Regions from separate parts of the Pseudoalteromonas sp. S4741 genome, predicted to be linked through region 3. Evidence: predicted binding sites of a transcription regulator. Region 3 holds the regulator's gene; each other region holds the start of a gene.
The links. Region 3 encodes LexA, which represses DNA repair genes until DNA is damaged. Its sites were predicted from a motif close to TACTGTATNNNNATACAGTA; they were not measured.
Positions count from the first base shown of each region.

Region 1 (10,785 bases), on a different contig from region 3:
GTGATATTGCTACCCGCTACTTATTAACTGCCGCTGCAATAGGCATTTTATATAAAAAGAATGCCTCTATTTCTGGTGCTGAAGTGGGTTGCCAAGGCGAAGTCGGTGTTGCTTGTTCAATGGCCGCAGGCGCACTTACTGAAATTGTTGGTGGTAACGTTGTACACGTAGAAAATGCCGCTGAAATTGGTATGGAACATAACTTAGGGTTAACCTGTGACCCTGTTGGCGGCTTAGTGCAAGTCCCCTGTATTGAACGTAATGCAATGGGCGCTATTAAAGCAATTAATGCGTCGCGCCTGGCTATTCGCGGTAGTGGTGAGCAAAAAGTATCGCTGGATAAAGTAATAAAAACCATGCTCGATACGGGTAACGATATGAAAACAAAATACAAAGAAACCGCTCGCGGTGGACTGGCCGTTAATATTATCGAGTGCTAATTAACCTGAACTCTGGTTAAGAGATTTACTAACATATTGAATCAAAATGATATTTATGTTTATTTTCTCTAGCTAGAGATTTTTAGTGAAAACAAGGCGAAATTACGCGTCAATAGCTCGCCTATTGCAAGTAAATTCAACGCAGTTAGCGCTGAAAATAGCTGCTTAAGATGGATTTATTATCCACAGTTCAGGTTAATTACATAGCACAAAAAAAGCCGCTTAGTTGCAAAACTAAGTGGCTTTTCATTGCTGTTTATGGCGGTTACTTAACCGGCAATTCAATATCAGCAAATAACTTATCAACATCTTCTTGATTACGCAGTAAACTCGCACGCTCTACTCGCTCTTTAGTTAAATGCGGTGCAAAACGTTCGATAAAGTCATACATGTAGGTGCGTAAAAAACTGCCCTTTCTAAAGCCAATTTTAGTCGTGCTCGCCTCAAATAAATGGCTAGCATCAATGCACACTAAGTCGCTGTCGTTTACCTGATCAATTGCCATAGATGCAACCACCCCCACACCTAGTCCTAAACGCACATACGTTTTAATAACATCAGCATCGGTGGCAGTAAATACAATATGTGGCTCAAGTCCGTAGGCGTTAAATGCTTTATCAAGCTCTGAGCGACCAGTAAAACCAAATACATAAGTGATCAATGGATACTGCGCTATATCTGCCACCGTTAAGTTATCGACTTTTTTCGCAAGTGGATGATCTTTAGCAACCACAATACTGCGATTCCAGTGATAACAAGGCAACATAACTAAATCTGAATATAAGTGCAGTGCTTCAGTAGCAATCGCAAAATCTGCATCACCGCGCGCAGCTGCATCCGATATTTGCTGCGGCGTACCTTGGTGCATATGTAGTGACACTGCTGGGTATTTTTGAGTAAAGCCTTTAATTACACTTGGTAACGCATAGCGTGCTTGGGTGTGCGTAGTCGCAATATTAAGTTTGCCTTGATCGGGCAGCGTATGTTCATTCGCAACCGCTTTAATACCCTCAACTTTTGAGAGTATTTCGCGTGATATGTTAATGATTTCTTCGCCAGCGCCTGTAACATGAGTTAAATGCTTACCACTGCGGCCAAAAATTTGTACACCGAGCTCATCTTCTAACATACGTACTTGCTTAGAAATACCAGGCTGGGAGGTAAATAAACTCTCAGCCGTAGCTGAAACATTTAATTTATGATTTTGAACTTCTACGATATATCTAAGTTGTTGTAATTTCATGGCTATGTAGTTTCGTTATAATTCACATTGACAGATAAAAACGCACCCTAACTATAGGTAGCTATATAAAAGGCTGATTAAGGTTACACAATGTAACAATTAATATATTGAAATTTCAGGTTAACACAATAAATACACTTGAGGTAGCAATGATTATCAGCAATCAAAACATAACATATTAAGATTTAAACGCTTTATGGTGACGCTTTTTTCAGTTAATCTGAGCAAAGTTTCCCACCTTTAATATATTTAATGTAAGATTAGATAATAAGGTTAAGAACTTGAGAATTATAACATGATCGTTTCCATTATAATTGTATTAATTGTTGCACTTATAGTCATTGCACTATTGGTTAGTGCTGTTCAGCAACACAAAGAAAAACAAGAAGCTGAACGACGCAAAGAGTTAACAAAACAAAAAGCAATCATTGAAGAAACCGAAGAAGCATTAATGAATAGCGCCAACATTCCACTTTCAGAGGCAACTCAGCGAATATTACAACGACGAATTCATGATGCGCTCAGTCAAATGGTGCCTATTTCAAGCGGAGGTAGTGGACTAAAAAACCGCTTAAAAGAAGCAAAAGAGCGACTACAAAACCCAATTCAAGACGGCTCGGATGATTTTGTTTTACCAGGTAATGACAAGCAACTGATATCACTAATACAGGGTATAAAAAAGCTCCGTACTATTATTCGTTCTGAGCATAATAAAGGCAAAGTAGACAGCCAAGCGTTTATTGCAGAAGACAAACGCCTTGAAAAGCTACAACTAAGAATCAACATTGAAAGCCAAATAAAACGAGGGTTATCAGCGCAAACAGCTGGAATGATAGGCTCTGCTAGGCAGTACTTTGAAAAAGCAGCTGCCACACTTAACAGTGTTTCATTTAATGACGATTACATTACGGCAAAACGAGCTGAAGTTGAAGGCTACCTTGAAACGATAAGTAATGAACTCAAGGCATCAAATGCTACATCATTGAAGAAAAAGAACGAACAAGAGCAAGATGATTTAGACGTATTATTTGCACCTAAAAAGAAATGGTAACTCCTTTCTAAATAAAAAGCCCATGCAGTTGCATGGGCTTTTTTTTGAATAGGATTTTGCCCCACTTTGTGTTTACATACTAGAACATATACATATTCTAACAAGCTGCCTGCATTAAGATAAAAATGCGAACTTAACAATAAACAAGGCCGTTAAAATCCAAACACTAATGCTTACCTGATCTTTTTTGCCACACAGCACTTTTACCGCCGTATAAGAAATAAAACCAAGTGCAATACCGTGTGCAATTGAGAAAGTCAGCGGTGTCATTAATAATACAACACTCACCGGAATTGCATCAGTCATGTCGTCCCAATTTACAAACTTTAAGTTTTGTAGCATCAATACAGATACATATAAAATAGCTCCCGCGGTTGCGTATGCAGGCACCATTTGAGCTAAAGGCGCAAAAAACATCATCAGTAAAAAGCAGCAACCCACAACCACAGCGGTCAAACCAGTTCGACCACCAACAGATACACCTGCAACAGACTCAATGTATGACGTGGTTGTTGAAGTACCGAGCATTGCACCTGCAATGGTAGCTGTGCTGTCGGCGCTTAATGCACGACCTAAACGCGGCATATTACCGTTTTTATCTGCTAAACCAGCTTTCTGAGTTACCGCAACTAACGTGCCTGAGGTATCAAACAAATCAACGAATAAAAACGCAAAAATAACACTCAACATCGACAGTTCAAACGCGGCACTAAAGTCCAGTTGCATAAAGGTCGGCATGATAGAAGGTGGCATTGCAATAACACCATGATACTCCACTAACCCCATAGACACAGCAATCGCGGTAACTAGTAAAATACTGATCAGTACGCCACTTTTAAAATCGCGATAAAGCAGTGCAGCAATAACAAAAAAGCTGAAAATAGCCAATAAAGGACCAGGCGAGGTAATATCACCCAACTGCACCAGTGTTGCAGGACTTGATACAATAATACCGGCACTTTTAAGTGCGATGAGAGCTAAAAATGCGCCAATACCCGTTGCTATTGCTTGCTTGAGCACCAGAGGGATTGCATTAATAATCCACTCTCGCACCTTAAATAAGCTTAGAATTAAAAATATACACCCTGACATAAATACCGCACCCAACGCAGCTTGCCAGCTATAACCCATACCTAATACAACACCATAGGTAAAAAATGCATTTAATCCCATACCCGGTGCCAATGCCAGTGGGTAATTGGCCCACAAACCCATAATAAAACACCCTATTGCAGCTGCAATACAGGTGGCAACAAAGGCAGCACCTTGGTCCATACCCGCTTCAGCAAGCATAGCTGGGTTAACGAATACGATATAAACCATCGTAATAAATGTAGTCATACCGGCAATACATTCACGGCGAACCGAAGAATCATTTGCACGGATTTTGAATAAGGCTTCGAGCATAATAAACTTGTGGTTGTAAAAAGTGGCGAGATTTTAGCATAAAAATAACTTTTTACAGGACATTTTACCTTGCTATATACTAAACTAGCTAAGTGATTAAAATAACAAACGAAGTAGCATGATCAAAACGACACCAAGTGGCCAAGACTTAGAGCAACAATTAGACAACATTCTTTCTTTTGTAACGCAACCAAGCGATGCAAATCTCCCTGCGAGCTCTAAAAACACCGATCAAGACACATTAAATAAAGCCCTTTATTACCTTAAAAATGAACAAAGCGCATTAGCCGCAAAATGGATGCGTTTGGCAGCAATGGCAGGAAATTATCGCGCGCAGTTTTATTTAGGGCTGTTTTTTATAAAAGGACAAGGTGTGCCGCAAAGTGTATTTCATGGTGCTGCGTGGCTTAGCTTAGCCGGTAGTCAAGGCTATGAACCTGCCATAGAAGCAATGAGCGATATACGAAAACATATTAGTACCAAACGACTTAAAGATGCTCAATGCTACGCAGCCAGCCTGTATGAACAAATTCACCAGTTACAATTCTCACATTTGATTCCTCCTAGTAGCGAAAAATAATTTCACTGCCCAGCAACTCATTTCATCTGTAAATTAATTAAGCATTTATAGCCAAAACAAGCACGCTTAATTAATTTAAACTACTGTATACCCCCTGTTCATCTGTATTTATTTGTTCCCAGCCTTAAAATTAATTCTGTGGGCATTAACTTTCAATAAAAATTAAACCATTGTTATATATAGATTATTTATATATTTATAGTAACTGTCGCGTTTTAAGATGAATAACTGTACAAAAAAATAGCAAAAAAACACTTGCACCAAACAACTGTATAAACTACTGTATGAATGTACTGTATAAAAACCCAGTGAGTGAGAAGATTATGTTACAGCCAATTACCGTAAGAACAGTTAAAAGCTATCAACAAGATGACCAATCAGATTGTGTTAACGTTGTACAAATTGAAGATGAAATTTCAGCAACGTTTGAGTTATTAAAAGTATTACACCAATACAACAGCCTAAACGCATGGACACTGTTAATAGCACCAGATAACGTACCGAGCAAAGCGCTACTTGATTCATGCTCAATTGATACCAGTAAATTACTGGTTATTCGTCAAAAACATTTAGTTAATTTAGAGTATGTTTTAAGTTCTGCACTTCACAATGGAAATTTTGCCGCGGTGATCACCTGGACTGACATAATAAATAACCAACAACTGTCGCAGTTATCATTAAACTTGAGCCATACGCGCACTAAGTTGTATTGCTTTAGCAAAAGAAGCGCTCATTCTGAGATTTCACTTACGCAATAAGCTTGATAAACTAGCGTTTTAATACACAGTACATTTATCATGACTTCTAACGCCCTATTATGTTTTTGTGGCAGTCAGCAACCTTATGCTGATTGCTGCGAGCCTTTTCATTTAAAAACCAAACAGCCACACACACCAGAGCAACTTATGCGTGCACGCTACAGTGCTTATGCTGTTAAAAACGCGGTTTTTGTTCGTGAAAGTTATGCAAAAGAAAAACAAGCTGAAAACTCAATTTCAGAAATTAAAGATTTTGCAAATAGTTGCCGTTTTATAAACTTAACCATATTAGACTCTGGTTATAATGATGAAACAGGGTTTGTTACATTTAAAGCTCACTACTTTTATCAAGATTTATATTGCGAGTTGGCAGAAAATTCAAGGTTTATTAAAGAAGATGGACAATGGCGATACCTTGATGGTGAGATTACACCGGTTGCCGATATTAAAGTAAAACGTAATGATACGTGCCCTTGCGGCAGTAATAAAAAGTATAAAAAGTGTCATAGTGTATAAATAACAGCTACAAAAAATGGGCCACAAGGCCCATTTTCAAAACTACACTAAACGCAAATTAGCGTTTTACTCGCCATCATCTTCATCGAAATCTTGACGCTGTGCAGGTCTTGCTAAAATCTCTAAGTAAAAAGAAGTTAAACCTTGCTTTTCAATTTCACTGATGTGATTGTTAATTTCAGCAACGTGAACCACTTGGGCTTCTTCAACCGTGTTACCAAACTTACAATCAAATGCCCAGTAGTCGGCATCAACAGGTAAAGTTTTATTACGTTCTCTTTTCAAATATTTTTTCACTTCATGCTTTGCAGCATCAACCATACGAGGGTATTTGATTTTCTCATGATTCAGCGTGAATGTTTTCTTCATTACGTTCCTAATTACCTTGGTTTAATGATAATGGCATTTAATGTCATACCATTTGCGCCATTATAGCAATTGCATTTAAATTTTGGATGCTTTTTTTATATTAAATCAGTTATTAAAATAAAGCATCTATAAAATCAATAGTTACTTTCTACTATAAACTCAGTTTATTACAATCAAATGGCATGTATAAAGCAGCAATTGAACACATATAATTAGGCACTAAACAAATGTAATGGCTGGTGGATAGCTTCATTTTGTAAATCATCATAAAATGCCACCGCATCCATTTGAGGGTTTGATAGCTCGGTGTTGGTATTTTGAATTCGTCGACGGACTGCTAGTTCACAGTTATCAATGACAGTCAGTGGAATGTGGTTTTTATCATCACGAATATTAAATGGCTCAGGCTTTAAGCACTGAGTTAACTTTATATCACTCATCCCTACAGCGCTTCCCATTTTTGCTAAAAGCTCTGTGTTATTTTTACCAATTAACATATTAAAGGTATCTGGCGCTAATGGCTGCTTTGGACCTGCGCCAAATTGTTTACGCAAAGCATCTTCATCAGCTTGATAATGCTTAGTGTCACTTTTGGGTAGGTGGAATTCACTAAAATCGAGTGCATCGTGAGAGAGCATTGCTAATAAAAGTGCAAACTCGCCTCGGCGGTTTTCGTGCACACTTTCGTTAAGCCTCGTTTTTAACTGGCTCTCCGTGATTAACAAATCACCAATCTGCATAGACTTTAGCCTATTTAACTAATTAATAAGTATTTATCGGCTAAATTTGAATTTTCTTTAGCTTTTTTCTTTACTTAAATAAGAAGTTTGCTATTATCTGCCGCGTTGCATTGGAGGGGTTCCCGAGCGGCCAAAGGGATCAGACTGTAAATCTGACGGCTCAGCCTTCGCTGGTTCGAATCCAGCTCCCTCCACCACTTCTCTTCTCTACATTATTTCTTTTTATTCAAATACCCACTGTAAACTCATACCATGATTGTTTAACCAGTTACTTGCTTGTTTATAATCTGAATAAAATAATCCCACACGTTGCCAAAATTGAGCGCTGTGATTTAAATATTTTAAATGTGCTAATTCATGAACAATCACGTAGTCAATGACCCATGTCGGTGCACTTGCCAAGTGTAAGTTGAAGGTTAGTTCACGCCTGCGATTACAACTACCCCAGCGACGTTTATACAATTGAATACGAATATTACTCGGTAGCTTTTCACCCATCAGCTGACAATAATCGTTAACTCGCATTTCAATATAACTTTCTAATTTCTCATGCAAAAACTGCTCTAGCAAACTTTGATACATTTGCGTTTGATGCTTTACACGTGAAGAAATACTCAGTAACAGCGTTTGGCTTTCATTGTGCTGCTGCCATTGAGTGCGTGCTGCGTTTTCAAATTGCACATTAACAGCTTCATTAAATAATTTAATACTCTGGGTTTTGAGTGGAAACTGTCGTGTATCGGCTTGAATTTGTTGCTTATGTAACTGAGCATCAATCCAGTCCTGTTTACTTAACAGCCATTCATTAATTTGTGTTTTCGTTACAAAATGGGGCGCATATACCGTAAGCTCACGTTGTGCGACTTTGATAGCCACTGTTTTTCTTCGCTTACTACGCTTTAAAGTGTAATCCAACAATGAATGCTGCCTATTTATAATTAACCACTGGGTTTTATTTTACCTTGTACCATAACGCCTAATCTATAAATAATCCCCACTAAATGCCATTTTAATAACAATGCATTTAGTGCTACTCAATAAATAGTATGGTTTAGAGCTTAAAACACTTACGTTACTTTTGTTATTTATAACTCAATACCTTGTGATTATTATTGTATTTTATATTAGACTGAATTTAAGAGTTATTATGTGAATGATTGATGTTAGCTAATTTTTTTATAAACGAACCAGATCCAAGCCTAATTATTAATGGTGTATACGACCCAAGTTTAGTGACATTATCTATACTCACCGCAATTTTTGCAGCTTATTTTTCTTTGCACGTTCTCGATTTAGCAAATAATACACATTTTAAATCTTATCGAAAGTTAGCCAATATAACCGCAGCCTTAGTCCTTGCCGGAGGGATCTGGAGCATGCACTTTATTGCAATGCTCGCATTTTCTTTGTGCACTACAATTGAATACGACCCCACACTCACTTTTGTATCGTTTATACCGGCTTTACTGGCATGTACCATTGCTTTTTCTTGTTTGAAAACATATAGCTCTCACCCTCGTATTATCAATTTAATTCTAAGCTCTCTTTTATTTGGCGCGGGTGTTGGTACCATGCATTACAGCGGTATGGCCGCGATGCAATTAAGTCCTTTACTTCGTTATGATCCAATATGGTTTGGCGCTTCAATTGTTGTTGCAGTGCTGCTGTCTTTTATAAGTCTTTATGCACGCTTTCATTTACCAGCACACTTTAAAAAATTAACGCCTGTGCATAATCGTATTATTTGTGCCCTTATTCTTGGCCTTGCCGTGGCTGGTATGCATTTTATGGGCATGGCCGCTACGCGATTTATTACAACAAGCCCGATAATTAACGAGCAAACAAATCAATCACATCTAACCTTTATTGCTATTAGTGTGTCGTTCGCCACACTTTTATTAACAGCGGTGGTTGTGATCATCAATGGCATGATCCGTTACAGAATGCTGTTGGGGAAAAAATCAGCTGAAGAGTCTCGCCTTGATGCTATTTTATCAACTGCCATTGACGGCATCGTTACTATCAATATTAAAGGCACTATTTTGAGCTTTAATAAAGCCGCAGAAACAATTTTTGGCTGGCAAGATAATGAGGTCATTGGCCAGAATGTAAAAATATTAATGGCTGATGATATTGCGAATCAACACGATGCTTTTTTAAAAAATACAACAAACCATGAGGTAAAACGTGTTATTGGTGTTAATCGCGATGTGTGGGCAAAACATAAAAATGGTCATCAATTTCCAATTCGCTTGGGGATTGGTGAAGTAAAGCAATTACAAACTGAAACATTGTTTGTGGGCTTTATTACCGATTTAACTGAACAAAGAGCGTTACAACAAAGCTTAATTGAAAAAGAGCGACAATACCGTACCTTGATGAACAATATGCCCGGTGTGGTATTTCGCTGCTTGTTAGATGAACACTGGAGTATGTTGTTTATCAGCCCTAGCGTCTATGAACTAACGGGTTATCGCGCTGAAGAATTTACTGAGCAGCGTATTACCTTTGCCGAGCTTATTGTTAAAGAAGATGAAGCGGCGATTTCTTTAGTCATTGATCAAGCAGTTGCATCGACCAGTCAATACTCAATTGAGTACCGCATTCGCCATCGCAACGGCAATATTATTTGGGTACTCGATCAAGCAAGTATTATCACTAACTCTAAAGATGATACACGCTGGATTGATGGCGTTTTAATTGATATAACCAAGCGCTATGAATATGAGCAAAGCTTAAAGCAAGCTAAATACGAGGCTGAAGCAGCCGCGCAAGCTAAACAGTCTTTTATGGCAAATATGAGCCATGAGATACGTACCCCCATGAATGCAATTATTGGCTTTAGTGATATTTTAATGGATAGTCCGCTTAATAAAGAGCAACAAAAACAAATTATTACCGTTAATAACGCTGCGCGTTCTTTATTGCATTTACTCAACGATATCCTTGACTCAGCAAAGCTAGAGAAAGGTAAACTCGAAATTCAAAAAGTACATTTTAACTTGCAAGAATTGCTCGATAATATTGTGTCGACATTTTGGCTTGATGCAAAACGCAAAGACTTACAGCTCATTTTAAAAATAGCTGACAATGTAAATCCATTTTATTTTGGTGATGATACGCGTTTACGCCAAGTGCTAACCAATTTAATCGGCAATGCGATAAAGTTTACTGAGCAAGGCCATGTTACTCTTTCGGTTACTCATAAACCCAATCAACCCATTTTATTTGAAGTACAAGACAGCGGTATAGGTATCGAAAAAGGTCGCCTTGAGGCTATTTTTAAACCCTTTGAGCAAGCAGATGCCACCACAACACGCCGATTTGGTGGCACAGGGCTTGGCACAACAATTAGTAAGCAGCTGGTTGAATTAATGGGTGGCAAAATATACGCACAAAGTACCCTTGGTCAAGGTAGCTGCTTTTCCTTTACTGTTGGGCTTGAGCCAGGCGAAAAAAGTCAGGTGCAAGCCATTAGTAAAAACGCATTTAGCTTACCCCCATTAAAAATCTTAGTAGTGGATGATATTGAACAAAATATCGAACTACTCACTATTATGCTTTCCCAAGCAGGCCATCAGGTAAGTAAAGCAAATAATGGTTTTGAGGCCATTGACATGTTTAATCAGCATCGCTTTGATATTATCTTAATGGATATTCATATGCCTAAATGTGATGGGA
Region 1 is NZ_PNCN01000120.1:7,144-17,928, forward strand. It holds gene CWC30_RS15160 (L-serine ammonia-lyase) at 1-440, shown strand, start outside; gene cysB (HTH-type transcriptional regulator CysB) at 706-1,683, opposite strand; gene CWC30_RS15170 (hypothetical protein) at 1,979-2,734, shown strand; gene CWC30_RS15175 (NCS2 family permease) at 2,849-4,141, opposite strand; gene CWC30_RS15180 (SEL1-like repeat protein) at 4,260-4,721, shown strand; gene CWC30_RS15185 (SulA-like leucine-rich domain-containing protein) at 5,045-5,479, shown strand; gene CWC30_RS15190 (YchJ family protein) at 5,519-5,995, shown strand; gene CWC30_RS15195 (DUF6172 family protein) at 6,062-6,364, opposite strand; gene CWC30_RS15200 (VC2046/SO_2500 family protein) at 6,577-7,104, opposite strand; tRNA gene CWC30_RS15205 (tRNA-Tyr) at 7,217-7,301, shown strand; gene CWC30_RS15210 (M48 family metallopeptidase) at 7,327-8,019, opposite strand; gene CWC30_RS15215 (PAS domain S-box protein) at 8,265-10,785, shown strand, end outside.
Region 1: a site for LexA is predicted at 5,000-5,019, ahead of CWC30_RS15185 (SulA-like leucine-rich domain-containing protein). Genes of this name have one in related genera too.

Region 2 (9,909 bases), on a different contig from region 3:
TTAGAGCGGTTTATTCCCAATTTATTTGAGTATAAAGGGGATTTACTTGTTCTTGATGCCGATAAAAAAATAGTATTTAGCTCGTTAAGTCAGTTTACGGTGCTGACTGATTTTAAGCAGCAGGATCTTAGTATCCAACGTTTTAGTGGTAATCAGCTTTTTCGCTCAAACGATAACGAGGTGTACCATACAAATCAGTATGTTGACGACACTACAGGGTGGCAGGTTATATCGCTATACAATCGTAAATATTTAAGCTTGGTGGTAGTGGCTGCTTGGTTGCCCACTATGTTGCTGGGGCTATTTTCTATTGCACTGGTGGTATTATTTATCTATAAATTTACCCATTTGCTGGTTAAACCCATCATAGAGTTAACTCATTTAATTAACAGCTTTAGTAAAACTAAAAAACACGTATTTAATACAGACTCTAGTTGGTACGAAATACTGCAATTACAGCAACAATTTGAAATGTTGGACAATGCACTTCAGCATTAAATCAAAAGTTTGCAAGCCTCTAATGTAAAAAATGAAGACCTTAATAAACAACTTAGCCAATTTAATCAGCAATTAGAAGATAAAGTAGCAGAACAAACAACTGAGCTAACACAAGCAGTTAAACTCGCTAATGAAGCAAATATCGCTAAGTCACAATTTTTAGCTAATATGAGTCACGAACTTCGCACACCTATGAATGGCATATTAGGTATGGGAGAGGTTTTGCTTCGAGATCAGTCTTTAAGTAATGAACAAAAAGAGTTGTTGCTCACGCAGCAAGAAAGCTCAAAAAACTTGCTTAATATTCTTAACGATATTTTAGATTTTTCTAAAATTGAAGCAAATGCCATGGAGCTAAATAGTAGACCCACGCAGCTAGCTCCATTTATCGAAAATATACGCTCTTTATTTACGCCGATTGTTAGTACTAAAGAGGTGGAATTTAGCATAATTCAAACCACAAATTTACCACTGTACATTAGTGTTGATGAATTACGCTTAAATCAGGTGATTATTAATTTACTCTCTAATGCGTATAAATTTACAGAGCAAGGCTTTGTGCGATTATCGTTCGATTATAACGGTAATAAACTTCAGGTTAGCGTTGAAGATAGCGGTATTGGTATTGCAAAGGCACAGCAATCATTATTATTTAGTGAGTTTACTCAAGCTGATGTTGGCGTTGCTCGCAAGTATGGCGGAACAGGGTTGGGACTGGCTATTTCTCAAAAGCTGATAAAGATGATGGACGGTGAAATTCATTTACACAGCGAAGAGGATAAAGGTAGTACGTTCACCTTTAGTATTAGTGCGCCAGAATCAGCAGAGGCTCCCTCAAAGTTACCTAAAAAAACAGCCTCGCAGCCCAGTCTTTTGGATAAACGTATACTGTTGGTAGAGGATAATGCGATTAACCGACAGGTGATTGCAAAAATGCTTGAGCCTACTAAAGCGAGTTTAACAATGGCTGAAGATGGCTTAAAGGCGCTTGAAGTCTTGAAGAGTCAGTCGTTTGATTTGATTTTAATGGGTTGCCAAATGCCCAATATGGATGGCTATGAATGCACTCGCGCGATTAGAACCAATGAAATTAAAAGCGGCTTACGAGTACCTATAGTGGCGATCACTGCAAATGCTTATGAAGAAGATAAGCAGCGCTGTTTAATTGTTGGTATGGATGACTTTATAGCCAAACCCATTAATAGCGATGATTTATATACAGTGATTGGTAATTTACTCAGTTGAGCAGCAGTTGAAGAGCACACAACATAGATCACGGTTAGTATGCTAAGTGGCCGAGGCGTGCTCGGCGACTCATATTATATTTTTTTGGTCAGCCACATACCGCCAAGTACGGAAGCAAAAAATAACCAAAACTCTGTTTTAAGTGATACCAGTTGTACAAGCCCGGGGCCCGGGCACACGCCGCTTAAGCCCCAACCTAAACCAAATAGAATAGAGCCAGTAATTAACCGCGTATCGACCTTTTTTAAATCGCTAAGGCTTAGTTTGTCGTTAAACACCGGCGTGCCTTTTTTAGTGAGCCAAAACCATGCGCCCATCATAATGGTCATTGCAACAGCCATAACAATAATTAAGCTACCGTCCCATTGCTGATTAAAAGTGAGAAAGTTAAGCACTTTATCTGGGTTGGTCATGCCACTAATAATTAGTCCCAAACCAAATACAAACCCTAAAATAAGCGTAATAATTGCGTGCATGATTTACCCTACTAAATTAGCGGTGATAATGGCGATTGCCATAAACGTACAGGTTGATACCCATGAACGGGCCGAAAAGCGAGACATACCACATACGCCGTGACCACTTGTGCAGCCATTCGCTAACGTGGTCCCCGCACCGACCAAAAGCCCTGCAATAATAATCATCCAAGGCGATAAGTTTAATTCGCCTACTAACAGCTCAGGGGCAAATAATTGTATAAATACACCTGCTAGCAATAACCCCATCACAAAACACAGTTTCCAACGAGAAGCTGCTGCCAGTGGATTAAAAATTGATTTTATAAGCCCTGAAATTCCCGCTACTTTACCAAATAAAACCAGTAATAACGCGCAGGCTAGACCAATTAAACCACCGCCAATAGCCCCAGATAGTGGTGTGAATTCGGTTGTCATCGTTTAAATCCTCCAAGCAAGGGATAAACCCAATCCTGATTGTTCCATTGAAATTGATAGTTGTTGATTAGGCGCTAAATAGTTTGCACCTGTTACATTTTTAGAGGGTGAATAAAAAGCCATTGCGTTAAATTGCACCGCGTCACTAAGCGCATGACTAATGCCTGCTGTAAAATGCCATTCTTGCACACCGGGCGCTAAAATATTAAATAAAATGTCAGATGATGGAATGGGTTGCTCAGTATAAGAAGCACCAAACCTAATTTTTTGTTGCTCAGTGCGTTGCCATTGATAACCCAGTTTATAAATACTCATATCGTGCCAACCAAAGCCTGCTCCGGCTTCAGCCCCTAGTGGCGCTGACATTAAATTAGTAATAGGGTTGGCGATACTTTTTACTTCACTGTAATTTATTTTTTGCCAATCAAACACCACTTGGTGCGATGGTAAAAACTGCCAGGAGGTACCGATCTGAATAGAGCTTGGTAAATCAAACCCGCCTTGCTCTGCAAACAGGCCGCTGTAACGGTCAAATTCATTCATAGACACTGATGAACGGTAACTGGCGCCCCAGCTAAATGACGAATTAATAATGTGGCTGATCCCAAGTTGCATTCCAATGCCTGTGCTGGTATCAACGCCATTATTAGACAGTGCCTCTGGCTTTTGCGAAAAGGCGGCAAAATTTGCCAAACCTTGTGCTTCAAATTGTTGCACTACATAAATAGCAGAAACACCTAGGCGTATTTGTTCATTTAATTGATAGCTCATGGTTGGACTGACAAATAACTGTTTTAAGTCAACACCAGTGGTGCCGCCATAAAATGTGCCTTGAGGGGCAGAAGCAGCCACATATTCTGTGTTCATTCCGCCGTTACCGTAAACTAATAGGCCAATATTAATGCGCTCATTTAATTGATGGCCAATAGCAAATTCGGGAATTGCAAATAAGCTGTTATCACTTTTTTTGGTTGTTGCGTCCAAATACAGTGCATTGGTAAAGTATTCATCGACCTTTGCAGCGGTGTAGTTACGCTCAGGAGCAAATAATTCTATGCCTACCGACATTTGCGTGCCATTAGCTGAAAAAGTAGCCGGGTTATTTGCACCCGACATTAACTCTTCTGATAACGCTACACCAGCACCTGCCATGCCTTTGTGAGTCATACCGTAGCCATGAGTAAAATAGCCATTCGTTGCAAATACATTAAATGTGCTTAACGCAGAGGTGAAAATAAGGCCCGAGAGTAACTGTTTTTCATTTAAATTGAGACTAAGTAGAGATAGTTGGCGAACAATAGCTAACTTTTATATTCTAAAAAAGAACTTTAAAAGATTATATATACTAAAAAAGCATATTGTTTGTAGATGAGGAACAAGCAAATGAAAGGGCTTACAAAGGAGAGATAAATACGTTGGAGTAAAATAGCATTTTTAAGCGCTATTTTACTCCAGCCAAGTAATTTACATTGACTCTAATTTCATACCGCGTGTTTCTTTAATGTATTTAACCACAAAGAACACACTAATAAACGCTGAGAGAGTGTAAAAACCATAGGCGCCTGCTAAACCAATACTACCTAGCATAATCGGGAAGGTCATAGTAATAGCAAAGTTAGCTATCCACTGCGCACTGGCAGCAACTGCAAGCGCTGCACCACGGATGCGGTTATTAAACATTTCGCCAAGCAGTACCCACACAATTGGGCCCCAGCTTAAACCAAAAAATACCACAAACAGGTTAGCCATTATTAAAGCAAAGGTACCCATATTTTCGCTAAGTGCTAACTTGCCCGCTTCATCAAGGCCTGCACTGCCAAAGGTGTAGGTAAGTGCACTTAAACTAATAAACATACCTATACTACCTACCAATAATAGTGGCTTACGACCTACTTTATCGACTAAAGCAATAGCTATAAAGGTCGATAAAATATTAGTAGTGCCGGCAAGTACATTAATAAACAGTGATTGTGATTCATCAAAACCAGCGGCTTGCCAAAGCTCTGAACCGTAATAAAATACCACGTTAATACCAACAAATTGTTGAAACACTGACAAGGCCACACCCACCCAAACAATAGGGTGTACCTTTTTACTGCCATCTATAAATAAATCGCGAATACTTGGCTTTTTATCGCTTTGCAGAGACTGCTTTACGTCATTGATTTGCGCATCAGCATCATCGTCTGAAATTTTATTAAATACAGTTTTAGCGTGTTTAAGCTTACCTTGTGCGACTAAGTAACGCGGTGACTCAGGAATAAACAAGACCCCAATTAAAAATAAGCCTGCAGGAACCAGTTCAGCCCAAAACATCCAGCGCCATGCAGCTAAGTCTAACAGTAAAATACCCTCGGCACCGCCTGCGGCATTAGCAATTAGGTAGTTACTTAAAAAGGCAGCAAACAGGCCCAGCACAATAGCAAGCTGCTGCAGTGTTGCTAAACGGCCGCGTAAGCTGGCAGGTGCTACTTCTGCAATATAAGCCGGCGCTAAAACAGATGCCGCACCTATACCTAATCCACCAAATAAGCGGTAAAAAATAAACTCAGCTGAGCTATCAGCAATGCCAGAGCCAAATGCACTGATAGCAAATATAAGTGCAGTGACAATCATAATAGCGCGACGGCCAAATTTGTCAGCTAATGGGCCAGCAGCTAAAGCACCCAGCGCACAACCAAGTAAAACAGAGGCAACATTAAACCCTGTTGCTACACTGCTTGAGTTAAATGTATTACCTAAAGCCGATACAGTGCCATTTATAACGCCTGAATCAAAACCAAATAAAAAGCCACCAATGGCGGCAACAGCCGATATAAAAATAACGTATAAAAGTGAGCACTTTGTCTGTGCGCTTTGCACACCTTTAGCTGCATACTGTGTTGTCATGTTGTTCAATCCTAATTTTTATTATGTGTAATGAAGTTAAAGTACCACTAATAATTTGCGGGCAACCTTAGCACAGAGTAATCACGCTAAAAAAGATATTTCAATAGTAATACGTATGCATAAAAAATTTTTATTGGGTTGATAAAAATAATGAGATGCTAGATACTGTTTTTATATACAGTGTAGGCGGTTTTTATGAGAAAAGAGTTACCAGCAAAATATTATTTGGCACATTTTAAAGAGCTAATAGGCTTTGTGAGTGATAAATGTATGCATTTGCTTGAGCAAAAGCACATTACATTTATTAATAAAATAAACACGCTCGACGAGCAAAGCCAATGCATGCTAGCACGTATTTATTCTCGTAAACCTTATTTAGTGCAAACTCAGTCATTAAATTATGAAGAGATTATTTCGCCTTATCAGGCACTTTTTAATTTAAAAACAGCTGGGTTAGTCTGTGAACCCTCACAAGCAGACGCTAAGCAACTGCTTAGTCATCTAACAAAGCCGGCCTTAATTGAGTTGTTAGCTCAACAAGAGCTGCCACCATTATTTAAAAAAAGTGCGGCTAAAAGTTGTTTAGTTGAAGTCGCTATTTCATTTTTTGAATCTAAGCCAGAGCGTCTTTCGCATTTGTATAATCAGTACGTGATCAATAATAGAGAAGAGTATTACGAGTATTTTGAATTTTTGTATCTTGGCAGGCTCAGTGCCGGTGATGTTAATCATCAAAACCGGTTTGTACTAAGAGATTTAGGGGTAACTCCTGTTAGGCAGGGGCATAATGAAAGTTTGTCTCGCTTTGACTCAATTGAGGAAGCGCAATCTAACTATGTGTTAAACCGTTTTCGGTTAGCTGTTAAAAACGCGAAAGATGACAATGAAAATGAGACGCTAGCAAAACAGTTAATAAATGAATTAGCAGTAGGAGTTATAGCTCGAGAGCTAAAGAATAAGTTATTGGTCATACTTTATAAGCAACTAAAAACAACTAACCCTGTATTAGCGTTTGATTTACTTAATGCCTGCGAAGACGATGCGCACGCACTAGAAATTCAAATAAGAGAGCAATACCGTTTAGGCAATAAAGAATGGGTAAAGGCGCAACTTGAGGAAATTATAGAAAATCCGCTCACCGATGAGTTATTGTACTTTGCGGATGACTTTTTAATGCGAAAATTTAACAAGCAAACACGCTCACGGCTTAGTGAAATGTTAGCCAGTACACGCTGTATTATAGAAGTTGATGAGCTTTACCGTGGCGATGTTGAGTTAGGTGTAAGTGAGCACTACACTCGTCAAGGCAAACACGTTTTTTATACTGAAAATACGTTGTGGCAAAGCTTATTTGCGCTGGTTTTTTGGCAAGAGCTCTTTATTGAAACCCCAACACCACTTTGTAACGAATTTGATATTTTCCCGCAAGCGTTAAAAACAGACACATTTTATATAAATCAATCCTCACAAATAGAAGCGCGGCTAGCTGCGTGTAGTAGTGCCCAGAAATTGCTGCGTTTAGTGTGTGACCATGCCGCAAAGTATTATGAGCAACCAAATGGCTTATTTAGGTGGCACAAAGATGTATTAAAGCCAGTAGAGATGCTTATATTAAATAGCCCAATAACGGCTTTACTTCAGCATTTAAAAAATATGGCAAAAAACTACCGACAGCTAAAAGATGGTTATCCCGATTTAATGATTGTTGATAACAATAGCGTTCATTTTGAAGAGGTAAAAGCGCCCGGAGACAAGCTTAAAAGAAACCAGCTAGTGAGCATCGATAATTTAAAAAACAGTGGTTTTAAAGTCAATATTGCAGCGGTAAACTGGTATGTAGACCCTAACCGTATTTATAGTGTGGTAGATATTGAAACTACAGGAGGCCTCAAAGGCGGTAACCGCATTACCGAAATTGGTATTGTTAAAGTAAAGCAGGGCGAAATAGTTGACACATGGACTACGCTGATAAACCCAGAGCGGCCCATCCCTCGCTTTATTACCAAACTAACCGGTATTAACGATGCCATGGTAAGCAATGCGCCCATATTTAGCGACATTGCTTCGACTTTATTAGATAAGCTTTCGGGTAGTATTTTTGTGGCGCATAATGTTAATTTTGACTATGGCTTTATTAAAAAAGAGCTTGAGGGGCTGGGAATTAATTTTAAAATGCCAAAACTGTGTACAGTCGTTGAATCACGCAAAGCATTTAAGGGATTAAAGTCATACTCACTCGGTAATTTATCGGCACACTTTAATTTAGACTTAACTAATCATCACCGTGCATTAGACGATGCCAAAGCGGCCGCGCAGTTATTGCTACTAGTTCAACAAACAGACAGCCAGTGATAAATTTGAGCCAGTTAAATGTATTGTACTTAAAGTAGTAAAGTAGCTTGGGTATAAACACAGGGTATTAAAAAATTAGGTTTATCTATTTTTAAATGGGCGATTAAAACTGCGCTAATAAAATAATCGCTGTAAGCTTTGCAATCCCATGATAATGTTAAATTTATGCTAACATATTTTAGGGCGGGTGTTTTAAAAGTGGTATATGTTTCTGGGCAAAAACAATAATAAATTAAGGATAATAATGAATCATCGACAATTGAGTGCCACTTTGCTGGTATTGATGGCTTTAATAACTGGCTGTAATTCGTCACCAATAAGTCTTTACAACGATAATACCATGAAGAAAAAAAGAATATAATGGTGTTAAGGCATACAGAAAAGGGCAATATTTAGAGCAATAACTAAGCTTAGTATGGGGTGGTTGGGTGTTGCTGCACAAGCAGGCGTTGAAAATTGGTCACAACAATATGATGCTTTTTATACTGCTGCGACAACACACGAGAAGCAACAAATAGATGCAATTGTGGCAGTTTATATTGAGCAGTTTAGTGTTAAAGCTCAAAACATGACCTGCCGTAGGTCAAAATCACCGAGACGAACATTCGGCGAAATTAAAATTGATTGTAATAAACACGATGGTGTTGTCACCGTTCATGAAATACAAACAATAGAGTAAAGCTAGTTACTAACTAGCTTTTTCTCAAAGTCACTTTTTACGATATCGAGCGCTTTTAATACTTCTTCGGGCTCTACGTCGTGTTGCTCTAATATCATAATTAAATCCACAGCAAGTTTTATGTGTGTAGGGGCGTCTTCTAGCGGGTTACTCATTAATATCTTTCTTTTTAGCAATCTGATCAATCGCAAAATTAATAGCAAGTTCAACGCGTTGCTGCATATCTAAACGATCTGTTTGAGTTAAATAAAATGCCATATCTACATCGTATCGAATATAACGTGGGGGTAATTGATTGAGTACGGTACAGCAAAAGTCAGCCATTACATCGTCGTTGTAACGTTCATTAAGTTTACGTTTTTCTATTTCTTCTAAAACGAGTTTTTCGTAAAAATTGTGTATGTCGTCATCTAATCGCATATTCCAGTCACTCTTTGTTATTGTCTTAAATGAGTCTATACCAAGGACTGTTATAAATCGAGAGCCGCTTTAAATAGTTGTTTATGGACACTGACTAAATCATTAATGTTACGCTGATAACCACCACCTAAAGCACACATAAGCGGGATGTTTCGCTGCTTACATAAGTTAAGAACGGCAAAGTCACGCGCGTATACGCCAGCCAAAGAAACATCAAATAAGCCGAGTTCGTCTTTGGTATAAATATCGGCGCCCGCATTATATAAAATAATATCGGGCTGGTGGAGGCGAACACATAACTCAAGAGCTTGCTCTAGTGTTGTTAAATACTCTGCATCTGTGGTGTTTGCAGGTAAGCCAAAGTCGTAGTTTGAGTGCTGTTTTTGCCGAGGAAAGTTTTGTTCACAGTGAATTGAGCAGCTAATTATCTGCTCGTGCTGTTGGGTTATTTGCGCGGTACCGTCACCTTGGTGTACGTCACAATCAAATATTAATACGGTGTCGGCTTGCTCCGTTGCAATAAGATGCGCTGCCGCAATGGCTAAATCATTAAAAATACAAAAGCCACTGCCGTAATTGCTATAAGCATGGTGGTACCCGCCACTTAAATTAGCCGCTAAACCACTTTTAAGTGCATTCTCAGCTGCTTGAATACTGGCACCAACAGAATAAAGGGTTCGCTCGACTAGTTCAGGTGAGTGCGGAAACCCCATTTTCTTAACCGCTTTGTCAGTTAACGAGCCATTTAAAAAATCTGCGATGTACTCTGAGCTATGACACAATTTCAATTGCGCTGTTGTTGCTGGCGAAGGTGATATAAATTGGGTGTAGCCCAGGGTCTGTTGACCTTTCAAGGTTGAATTTGCAGCAGTCTGTTTGGTATTTAGGCAAGGCAGAGCCTATGTGGTGTGGTTATTCCCCATAAATAGGTGA
Region 2 is NZ_PNCN01000189.1:1,363-11,271, forward strand. It holds partial or broken gene CWC30_RS17415 (hybrid sensor histidine kinase/response regulator) at 1-1,743, shown strand, start outside; gene CWC30_RS17420 (DUF6691 family protein) at 1,818-2,219, opposite strand; gene CWC30_RS17425 (YeeE/YedE family protein) at 2,223-2,636, opposite strand; gene CWC30_RS17430 (OmpP1/FadL family transporter) at 2,640-3,935, opposite strand; gene CWC30_RS17435 (sugar porter family MFS transporter) at 4,101-5,525, opposite strand; gene CWC30_RS17440 (exonuclease domain-containing protein) at 5,721-7,877, shown strand; partial or broken gene CWC30_RS19165 (SEL1-like repeat protein) at 8,122-8,556, shown strand; gene CWC30_RS17450 (YbaM family protein) at 8,559-8,711, opposite strand; gene CWC30_RS17455 (late competence development ComFB family protein) at 8,704-8,976, opposite strand; gene CWC30_RS17460 (histone deacetylase family protein) at 9,027-9,830, opposite strand.
Region 2: a site for LexA is predicted at 5,689-5,708, ahead of CWC30_RS17440 (exonuclease domain-containing protein). Genes of this name have one in related genera too.

Region 3 (10,785 bases):
AGATAAAATATCGCGCACGTGATTTAAGCCCCGTAAACCGCCCAACCCACCTGGTGAGGCTGCATATAAGGCGGTTACTTTATTTGCAAATGCAGGCTCTGCGCCTTGTTCGGTGCGCGATGCCCAATCAATAGCATTTTTTAACACCGCGGTAATGGAGCCATTATATTCTGGGCTGGCCAGCAAAATGCCATCGGCTGCGCGAAGTTTGTCTTTAAGTTGTTGTACACCGGCTGGTGTGCCTTGTGCCTCGAGATCTTCATCAAACATAGGAATGGCTAAGTCTGCGAGTTTAATCACTTCTACTTCAGCGCCACTTTCTAAAGCAAAGCGTGCCGCTTCGTTAATGAGTTTTTGATGAAAGCTATCTTTACGTAAGCTACCTGCTAGGGCAATAATTTTTGGTGTTGTCATGAGCTGCTCCTGATAATGAGTTTGTATAATGTGACTTTAACAAATAATCACTTGCAGAAAAGCCAAATAAACGCAAAACTTGTGTGCGTATATGCACGATTAAAGAGTAGTTATCATGGCAATTCAATTTAATGATTGGCAAGACCTGAAGGTTGCTTACGAGGTAGCGCGCTTAGGTACTTTAACTGCCGCGGCCGAAGTGTTAGATGTTCACCATAGTACGGTGCTCAGGCGAATAAATAACTTAGAAAAAAGCTTAAATGCGCGACTATTTCATCGCCATGCTCGCGGCTACAAAGTCACAGAAATTGGCGCTAAGTTATTTACCACAGCACAAGCGATTAATGGTGAACTAGAGCGCCTACATAATGACATTATTGCTGCAGATAGCACCTTGCAAGGTAGCTTGTTACTCACCACAGTTAGTGGCTTTATTGATGTATTAAGTGAGGTGTGTGAGCAGTTTCAAACCTTGCATCCGCAAGTGCAATTACAAGTGATTATGGATCAAAAACGCTTACGTTTAGATCATGGCCAAGCACATATCGCAGTAAGAGCTGGACCCAGACCGGATGAGGGTGATTATATTGCTCAGCATTTAGCGGCGCTCTCGTCAGGATTTTATGCATCAAAGCATTACATTAGCCGTTATGGGTTGCCACAAACATTAGCGCAACTATCGCTGCATAGCTTTGTGTCAGGTGTAGCAGGGTATAATGCCAAAGTGCCTTACTTTGCATGGGTTGATGAAAATATTCCCCCGTCGCAAGTTAAGCTAAGAGTGTCAGAAACCTCAGAGGCCACTCGCGCCATCGTTAAGGGGCTAGGGATTGGCGGATTACAGCATGATGTTGCAGCGCAATACCCTGATTTAGTCCCTGTACTGCCTAATGAACTGAGCTGGCCAACCGATTTGTGGCTGGTTACGCATCATTTAGTGCATCGAACGGCAAAAGTTCAAGCGTTTAGTCAGCTATTAAAAAATTATTTTAGGCAGCGAAAGTTAAGTTAAAAAGGCTACAACGATTTTTTTATTGAAACACCTAAGCGCTTGGCTAGCCGCGTTAAGTTAGCGCGGTCGACCTGTAAACTACGCGCTGTGCTTGCCCAGTTATAATTATGTTGATTAAGTTGCTGTATTATAAGTTGCTGAGTATAGGTATCTATGGCTTGCTTTAACGAAATGTTGTTTGCTAAAGGTGGGATTACAAGCTGGTTTGAGTGTTCAAGAGCTAAGGTGTTAACAGCGCTTAAATTTAGCTCACAATGCGCAGGTTCAATAGTAATAATTGGTTGCTGCCACTGATGTTGTTTAGCCTTTAATGCAGCCCGATTAATCACATGCTCAAGCTCCCTCACATTGCCTGGCCAGTCATATTTTTTAAGCAGCAGTTGCGTTTCAATACTGAGTTTTAGCTGTTTAATAGCGAGCTTGCGGGCTGTTTTTTCTGCAAAATAACCGGCTAATAAAATAACATCTTCATCACGGGCTTTCAATGGAGCGACTGTGAGTGGATAAACACTTAATCGATGGTACAAATCGGCGCGAAACCGTCCTTGTGTTACTTCGTGTTTTAGGTCGCGATTGGTTGCTGCAATCACTCTAACATCGACATATTTAAGTTCATCTTCGCCAACGGTTTGTACTTCGCCACTTTGCAGTACGCGTAATAATTTACTTTGCATAGCCAGAGGCAGCTCGCCGATTTCATCTAAAAATAAGGTGCCGCCATCGGCTAACTGAAATTTACCTTGGCGGGCATTTTGGGCGCCGGTAAAAGCGCCTTTTGCATGGCCAAAAAATTCACTTTCTGCGAGGTTTTCAGGCAGTGATGCACAATTTAAATGAATTAATGGCTGATCTTTACGTGCGGAGTGTAAGTGAATATTACGTGCCACCAACTCTTTGCCGACCCCAGTATCACCTAAAATAAGGACACTAAAGTTTGATGCCGCAACCAGTTTTATCTCATTTTTAAGCGTTTGTATTGCTGAGCTTTGGCCAATAATTTCACCACCATCACGTTTGAGCGCCTCACGGTTTAACGCTTGTACTAATTCACTAGAGTGCTGCGCATGTTGTTTGTAATGGGCAAGCTCTAGGGCTGTTTTAAAGTGCGCACTGCACAAGGTTTGTAAGGTGTTGAGTGTATCAGTGGTAATACCGTCAAACGCATTGGCGTTAAGGCTATCAAAGGTCAGAATGCCAAGTAGTGCGTTTTTATCATAAAGGGGTAACCCTAAGCAGGCATGCACTGGAATATCACCGGTTTTAGCCAGTAGTAGCCCGTCGTACGGATCGGGCAATGGACAGTCATGGGCAAATTGCAGTGGTTGCTGAGTATTACAAATAGCTTCTAAGCGCGGATGCTCACTAAGCTTAAAACGCCGCCCCAGGCTATCTGGCATTAAGCCTTTAATTGCAAGTGGCTTGAGCTGCTCACCTTGTAGCTCAAGCAGTGCGCTGGCATCACTGGCAATCACTGTTTCAAGGACAGTAAGTAATTGCTCAAAACAGTTTTTATCTAATGTGCTTTGAGCCAGCTTTACCGCTACGGCAGTGAAGTTAATTGCGCTGCTCATGTCAAAATGACTCTTATGTGTTTTTTGGTTTGATTTATGGTAGGTCATAAAGACATGAAAAGCAAAGGTGGATAAGTTAGTTCATTGAAATATATATGTTTATTTTATTGGCACGATAAGTGTAATAGGTAGTTAAGTGCATTAGTTGTTGAGGCCGTTATGAACACCTTGGTTATACATAATCCAAGCTACAAAATAGAGACAGCTTGTTTACTGAAAAAACTACTGCTAGTGGCAAACTCATTATTAGCAGCTAGTTGTGCATTACTAATAACCAGTATTTTAATTAGCTACCCTTTTGCCGATTACTTTTCTATACCGGTGCAAATTTCGGCACATATTAGCACTATTGTTATTGCTGCTATTTTAAAAATTAGCTATGTGCTGCGTTGTATCGCACTGCATGGCATGGGGAAGGAAGTTCGTTAATGCGACCTATTAATTTATCTCAGCCGGTACCGGCTAATATTCGCTTTTACCAAATAACGCAGTGGCCAGTATGGATGCTGCCATTTAGACCCTATTTTTTAGCCGCAGGCTTGTTGGCTTTTAGTTCAATAGGCTACTGGTTATTAATTTTAACGGGTAGTGCAACTTGGCAGTTAACAATCCCCGCTACATTATGGCATGCCCACGAAATGTTATTTGGTTTTGCAGGTGTTGTTGCAGTGGGTTTTTTACTTACCGCCGCGCAAACTTGGACTGGAGTACCTAGCATTAGTGGCAAAAAGTTAATGCTATTAACGCTGTTATGGCTTGGGGCGCGAGGCGCATTTTTTGTGTCTTTGCCTGCTTTTGCACAATTTAATTTATATGCGGTGTTAGTGTTACAGCTTGCATGGTGGCTAGGTGTTATTGCAGCATTAGCTAATATGTTATTAACCGCTAAAAGCAAAAATAACTATCAATTTTTAGTGCTATTAGCGGCGCTGTGTACGTTAAATATTGTTTACTTGGCCCTGCTGATTGAACAAAACATGCAGTTTGCGCTCGCCATTGTTGATACAGCAGTATTACTGATGACCTTATTAATTGGCATAGTAGCAGGGCGTGTATTGCCATTTTTTACCAGTAAAGGCCTTGGTTTAACAGCACAGGTACGTACAGCTAATGTTGACTCAGTATTACTGTATATGAGCGTTTTTAGTATTGCGGTGTTTTTTCTTAGTCAGTTATTTTTTAATCAGCTAAACCCAGGCTGGGCACTTGCTGTTGTTGCTGTGCTGCATTTAATTCGTAGTTTTTATTGGTGGGATAAAAACGTACTTAAAGTTCCTTTGTTATGGTCTTTGCATTTTTCGTACTTGGCACTAGGTGTAGGTTTAATGCTGGTAGCCGTGAGTTTTTACAGCAGTGTTATTTTATTTAAAGATGCACTACACCTCATTACCATAAGTACCATAGGGATGATAATTTTAGCCATGATGACACGCGTATCTCATGGGCATACCGGGCGCTCTTTGACTATTCCACATTATATGGCGGTTGCTTTTGCTTTAGTGTTAGTGGCTGGGATTACTCGTTCTTTACTGCCTTTTGTTATTGGGCCACACCTAGCTTGGCAGCTAAGTGCTGGGCTGTGGCTAATTGCCTTTTTATTATTTTTAATTCACTGCACACCTATTTTAACACAGCGTCGTGTTGATGGGCGTCGTGGTTAACCTATGCCTATTTTATTAATTGGGTATTATTCACACGTAGGAAAACCTAGATGTTATCTGATAAAACTATTGAAATTGTTAAAAGTACTGTTCCTTTATTAGCAGAGGCAGGTACGGTCGTAACCGATCATTTTTACAAGCGCATGTTTAGTCATAACCCCGAACTTAAACATATTTTTAATATGACTAATCAAGAAACGGGTCGTCAGCAATTTGCATTATTTAATGCGTTGGCTGCGTACGCGCAAAATATTGATAATTTAGCCGTGTTAAAAGAGGCGCTAGCGCGAATTAATCATAAGCATACCAGCTTAAATATTTTACCCGAGCATTATCCTGTTGTGGGCGCACATTTAATCGGTACGTTAAAAGAGCTTATTCCTGAGCAGTTTACTGCCGATGTTGAATATGCGTGGCGCGAAGCTTACGGTGTACTTGCTGATATTTGTATTACCGAAGAGGCGGCATTGTATGCGCACAGTAAAAACAACCATGGTGGCTGGGCAGGCACGCGCCAGTTTGAAATTACTGATAAAGATGTTGAATCTGAATTCGTAACTAGTTTTACGCTGACACCTGTGGATGGTAAAGCAGTTATTACCTACAAGCCAGGACAGTACATTGGCATTAAAGTTAAGCCTGAGGGCGCAGAATATGAAGAGATCCGCCAGTATTCTATTTCGCAAAAGAGCAATGCTAAAAACTATCGTATTAGCGTTAAAAAAGAGTGCCAACCAAAGCCTGGCGTGGTGTCTAATTATTTACACTCACTAGAGCAAGGCGCACGAGTAGAGTTATACCCGCCAGCGGGAGATTTTATTTTAAAAAATGAGGCAACTCCAGTGGTACTTATTTCAGCAGGTGTTGGCCAAACCCCGATGATGGCAATGCTGCAAACGCTACTTAGTGGTGATAAAAATCAAGCGATTAGTTATTTGCACGCGTGTGAAAACAGCCGCGAATTTTCATTTAAAGGGTATTTAGCGCAGCAAACGGCAATGCATCCACAGCTAAAAACATTTACTTGGTTTAATCAAGGTGGCGAGGAGTGTGATTTCACTGGGCTAATGGATTTAACGGTGCTTGAGGCATCATTACCTATTAGCGAAGGGGCATTTTATTTGTGTGGACCAGCATCATTTATGGCTTACGTAAAAGGCCAGCTACTTGATTTAGGTGTGCAAAGCTCAAACATTCACTACGAAATATTTGGACCACACCAAGCGTTATAGGTTAATTAAAAGCGTGTGTTACACGCTTTTAATTTAAACTTACAGCTTTTTACTATTTGTGTTAGCAGCATAAGCTTGTTGTTGCCAAGCATTAAATAGCTTTTGTTGTTTAGCTGAAATTTTTAAACCATACGTTTTTTGCATGTAAGCGTACGCATCGGCAATGCGTTTACGTGCATGAACAGGCGGTTCAACAACACGTTGTTTAAAATTAACTTTAACCTCACAGCGACCATATTGCGTCGCGTTTTGGGCTAACATACCAAAGCGGTAGTTTGAGCGATCGGCATTAATTTCACCGATTGCAGGGGCTAAATTGTTTATATCGGCTTCCATCAAGCGAAACTTAGCGCTAACTTTGCGGCAATTATTACGCCCACCATCTTGCCAGCATTGTAACTGGTGACCAAATTCCCATGCAGGGACAATATGTTCCCATTCAATTCGCAATGCACGTTGATTTACTTTGCCTGAGCGGGTTAGTGTGTTGCGAGGCACGTAGCCACAATGGGTAGGGTCGGGTACTAACTTTTTGCCTTGTTTTTTTATATCGCAACCACAATAAATACTTTTAGCGTTTTCGGGAAGGGTATTAATTAAGTGCTTTTTGGCACTCGAAAACCGCGTAAATTGTTCGCCAATTGCTGAAAAACAAGCACAGCAAGCCAACAAAGCTAAAATAAACCGAATCATATCCATCACATACGTGAACTACAGGAGCGGCTAGTTTAAGGCCTAGAATAAAAAAGTAAACTGTCGCCGGCATGCTTTAATTTTAATTTGCGTATTTTGTGTAGGGCGTTTTTTAGGAGTAAATAGTGGGTAATATTCAGAGGCTAACGCTAAAAACGCGTTAATGCAGTGATTCTTGCGTTGTTGATTTGGTATAACGGTAAAACTGCGTTAAAGTTTGCAATGAAATTAATAGAGGGTAAAAACGAGATAATGTCGGAAATTCAATTTTTAAATGTAGATCTAGAGCTTGAGTCAAAGCAAGATATTAGCGTATTAGTTGCTGATTTAAAAAAGGTCGCAACTATTTTACATTATGATAAAGACGAATACCGTCAACTTGCTCGCATTGAGGTTGCAGGTGAAATAACCACGCCAGATAAAGCGATTAATCACTTGTGCGAGTTAATCGAGTCGTGTTCACGCAATGCATTAAAGCAATGGTTGAGTTGTTCACGCAGAACATTCGATATGGGTTTTGAGTCTGGCACTTCGCCAAAATGCTTTAACCAAGCTTTACATGCAGATACCTTGTTACGTATATCTGCAATTGGTGCAGGCGTGGAAATTACTATTTACCCTCTCGAAAAGTAATTTAACCTCAACCTTGGTTAACAGATTTACTAGCCTTTTCGCTCTACTACGGCTGCGGTCATACGTGATACGCAGCAAAGCTCATTGCGGCTATTGGTTATTTTAATATCCCAAACCGAGCTGCGTTTGCCGATATGATAAGCTCTCGCTGTGGCCGTTAATGTGCCATTGCGTGATGCCTTTAAATGACTTGCACTGATCTCTTGGCCAACACAATAAAACCGATTGAAATCAACCACAAAATTAGCGGCATAACTTGCTACTGTTTCAGCAAGTACCACATTTGCACCACCATGAACGATACCCATAGGGTTATGATGCTCTGGAATTGCCGGCATAGTTGCCACTAAGTAGTCATCACCAATTTCACTGATCTCTATTCCCATGGTTTTCATGAGTGTCCCTTGGCCTGTAATACCTTGATCTAATTGCTTACAAAACTCTAATGTAATCGGTTGATGCCAAATACTCATGCTAGCTCCTTGGATAAGTAATCGAGAATTAAAATTTATTAATATGATAATGCGTTGCTAATAATTACATTTATTACCCTGCTTTTAAAGTAGGTTATTGTTTGATGATAACGGCATATAAGGCATTAATTTATATTTGCGATTTTTAAATAACTGTATATACTCACAGTTAATTGTACTGTATGGAAAACCAGTTGTATGCGACCATTAACGAAACGCCAAGCGCAAATACTCGAACTCATTAAAGTGTTTATTAAAGACACTGGTATGCCTCCTACACGTGCCGAAATTGCACAAACACTGGGTTTTAAAAGTGCAAATGCTGCAGAAGAACACTTAAAAGCATTGGCCAAAAAAGGTGTTATTAAAATGAAGCCAGGCGCGAGTCGCGGAATTCAGCTTGTTGAAGAAGAGGAGCCAGAGCAGTTAGGCTTACCTTTAATTGGCAGGGTGGCTGCCGGTGAGCCAATATTGGCGCAACAGCATGTAGAAAGCCACTGTAAAATTGACCCTTTAATGTTTAAACCTGCGGCCGATTTTTTATTGCGTGTTAACGGTATGAGTATGAAAGACATTGGTATTATGGATGGTGATTTACTTGCTGTGCATAAAACCCAAGTTGCCGAAAATGGACAAGTTATTGTTGCCCGTGTTGACGACGATGTAACCGTGAAGCGTTTAGAAAAAGCGGGCAGAAAAGTACTCTTACATGCTGAAAATGATGAGTTTTCAGCTATTGAGGTTGATTTAGAAAATGAGTCGTTCAATATTGAAGGCTTAGCGGTAGGTGTTATTCGTAACGCTGACTGGATGTAGTATTAAAGCATAATTTAGCGCTTAATGGTGATTAGGCGCTGGGTTTGTTAGTAGCACAATGTCTAACTTATCAAATGTATGACTATATGATGTTAAGTGCTCCCCCTATCATAAATAAAATCACTAAATACTTTATAAATAAACAAATTTACTCTGCTTTTTTAAGTTAACAATTTTTTTATATTTCTATCCTGTAATTTCAATACACCCCTTACTAAACCTGACTCTTAGATTAATTGCCTGACTGGTTGCTATTTTTTAACTGCGCATTTTAAAAAATTCACCTTGTCTATTTTTCATACTTACCTTGCTTATTGTTTATTTTTTAACTAGTTATTAAAGAGCTGGAATAAAAATAACTCACAGCTTAGTCGTTTTGAGAACACACATTTACTAAATCCAGCACCCTTATAAAAAATAAAAATAACGAATAGGCGTTTAAGCCGTATGCCTCTTCGCTTTGCGTCAGCAATAGCATCAAAGGAGCCGTCACATGGGTAAGCTGAGTTCTTCCTTGTGGCTTATATTGTTTGTTTTTTCGCAGAATGTGCTTGCTAATAGCCAATATAATATGCGTAAAGGCGTAACCGATATAAGTAATAATGTATACCAACTGCACATGACTATTTTTTTAATATGTTGTGTGATTGGGGTGATCGTGTTTGCCATTATGTTTTGGGCACTCATTCATCATCGCAAATCTAAAGGGGCTGTCCCTGCCCAATTCCATGAAAGCACCAAAGTAGAAATACTGTGGACTGCGATCCCTTTTGTCATATTAATTGTTATGGCCATTCCTGCGACTAAAACCTTAATTGCCATGGAGGATGCCAGCAAAGCTGATCTCACCATTAAAATTACAGGCTCACAGTGGAAGTGGCATTACGAGTATATGGGGGAGGACGTTGAGTTTTATTCCATGCTAGCTACCCCTCAAAATGAAATAACCAACCTTGCTGATAAAAACCCGAATTATTTACTCGAGGTCGATAAACCGCTGGTACTACCAATTAATCAAAAAGTACGTTTTTTAATGACTTCAGATGATGTTATTCACTCATGGTGGGTGCCTGACTTTGCCGTTAAAAAAGATGCAAACCCTGGGTTTATTAACGAAACATGGACCAATATTAATGAGGTTGGTACTTACCGTGGGCAGTGTGCAGAGCTTTGCGGTAAAGATCATGGTTTTATGCCTGTTGTGGTAGAAGCTAAAACAGAAGAAGACTTCAAAACGTGGTTAGCAGAGGCTAAACAAGCCAAGCAAAAAGCAGCTGAAGCAGACGCTGCGTTATTAGACCAAGTTGTACCAAAAGAAGAGCTGATGGCGCTTGGTGAGCAGGTTTATATGGCGAGCTGCGCGGCGTGCCATCAGCCAACAGGATTAGGCTTGCCGGGTGTTTTTCCGGCTCTTAAAGGCAGCCCAATAGTCATAGGTGATATCAAAGGGCATATAGATATTTTGCTCCATGGTAAACCAGGTACGGCTATGCAGTCTTTCGCAAAGCAATTATCAATCAAGCAAATAGCAGCTGTTATTACCTATAAACGCAACGCGTGGGGCAATGACACTGGTGATGTAATTCAACCGAGCGAGATACAAGCGGCACTGGATGCTGATGGGGAGGCTAAATAATGAGTAGCATTGCAGAACAACCTAATACCAATGAGGCTCATCATGCCCATCAACCTGCCACAGGCTTTAAGCGCTGGTTATTTACAACCAACCATAAAGATATAGGTAGCTTATATTTAATTTTTTCACTCACCATGTTTTTAATTGGTGGGGCAATGGCGATGGTTATTCGAGCTGAGTTATTTCAGCCGGGTTTACAACTGGTTGATCCTCACTTTTTTAATCAAATGACCACAGTGCATGGTTTAATAATGGTGTTTGGTGCGGTTATGCCAGCCTTTACCGGCTTGGCAAACTGGATGATCCCGCTAATGATTGGTGCGCCAGATATGGCCTTACCGAGAATGAATAACTGGAGCTTTTGGATTTTACCGTTTGCGTTTTTAATCCTATTAGCTTCATTATTTATGCCTGGTGGTGGCCCTGCATTTGGTTGGACCTTTTACGCGCCGCTTTCCACCACTTATAGTAACGACAACACAGCAATGTTTGTATTTGCTGTGCATATTATGGGTATTAGTTCGATTATGGGGGCCATTAATGTGGTGGTCACCATAGTAAATATGCGTGCTCCGGGTATGACGTGGATGAAGCTGCCGTTATTTGTGTGGACATGGTTGATCACGGCGTTTTTACTTATTGCA
Region 3 is NZ_PNCN01000037.1:37,032-47,816, reverse strand. It holds gene CWC30_RS07205 (NADPH-dependent FMN reductase) at 1-414, opposite strand, end outside; gene CWC30_RS07200 (LysR family transcriptional regulator) at 530-1,426, shown strand; gene norR (nitric oxide reductase transcriptional regulator NorR) at 1,432-2,997, opposite strand; gene CWC30_RS07190 (hypothetical protein) at 3,157-3,426, shown strand; gene CWC30_RS07185 (NnrS family protein) at 3,426-4,658, shown strand; gene hmpA (NO-inducible flavohemoprotein) at 4,709-5,890, shown strand; gene CWC30_RS07175 (endonuclease) at 5,930-6,583, opposite strand; gene CWC30_RS07170 (hypothetical protein) at 6,836-7,216, shown strand; gene CWC30_RS07165 (PaaI family thioesterase) at 7,246-7,689, opposite strand; gene lexA (transcriptional repressor LexA) at 7,888-8,505, shown strand; gene coxB (cytochrome c oxidase subunit II) at 8,999-10,141, shown strand; gene ctaD (cytochrome c oxidase subunit I) at 10,141-10,785, shown strand, end outside.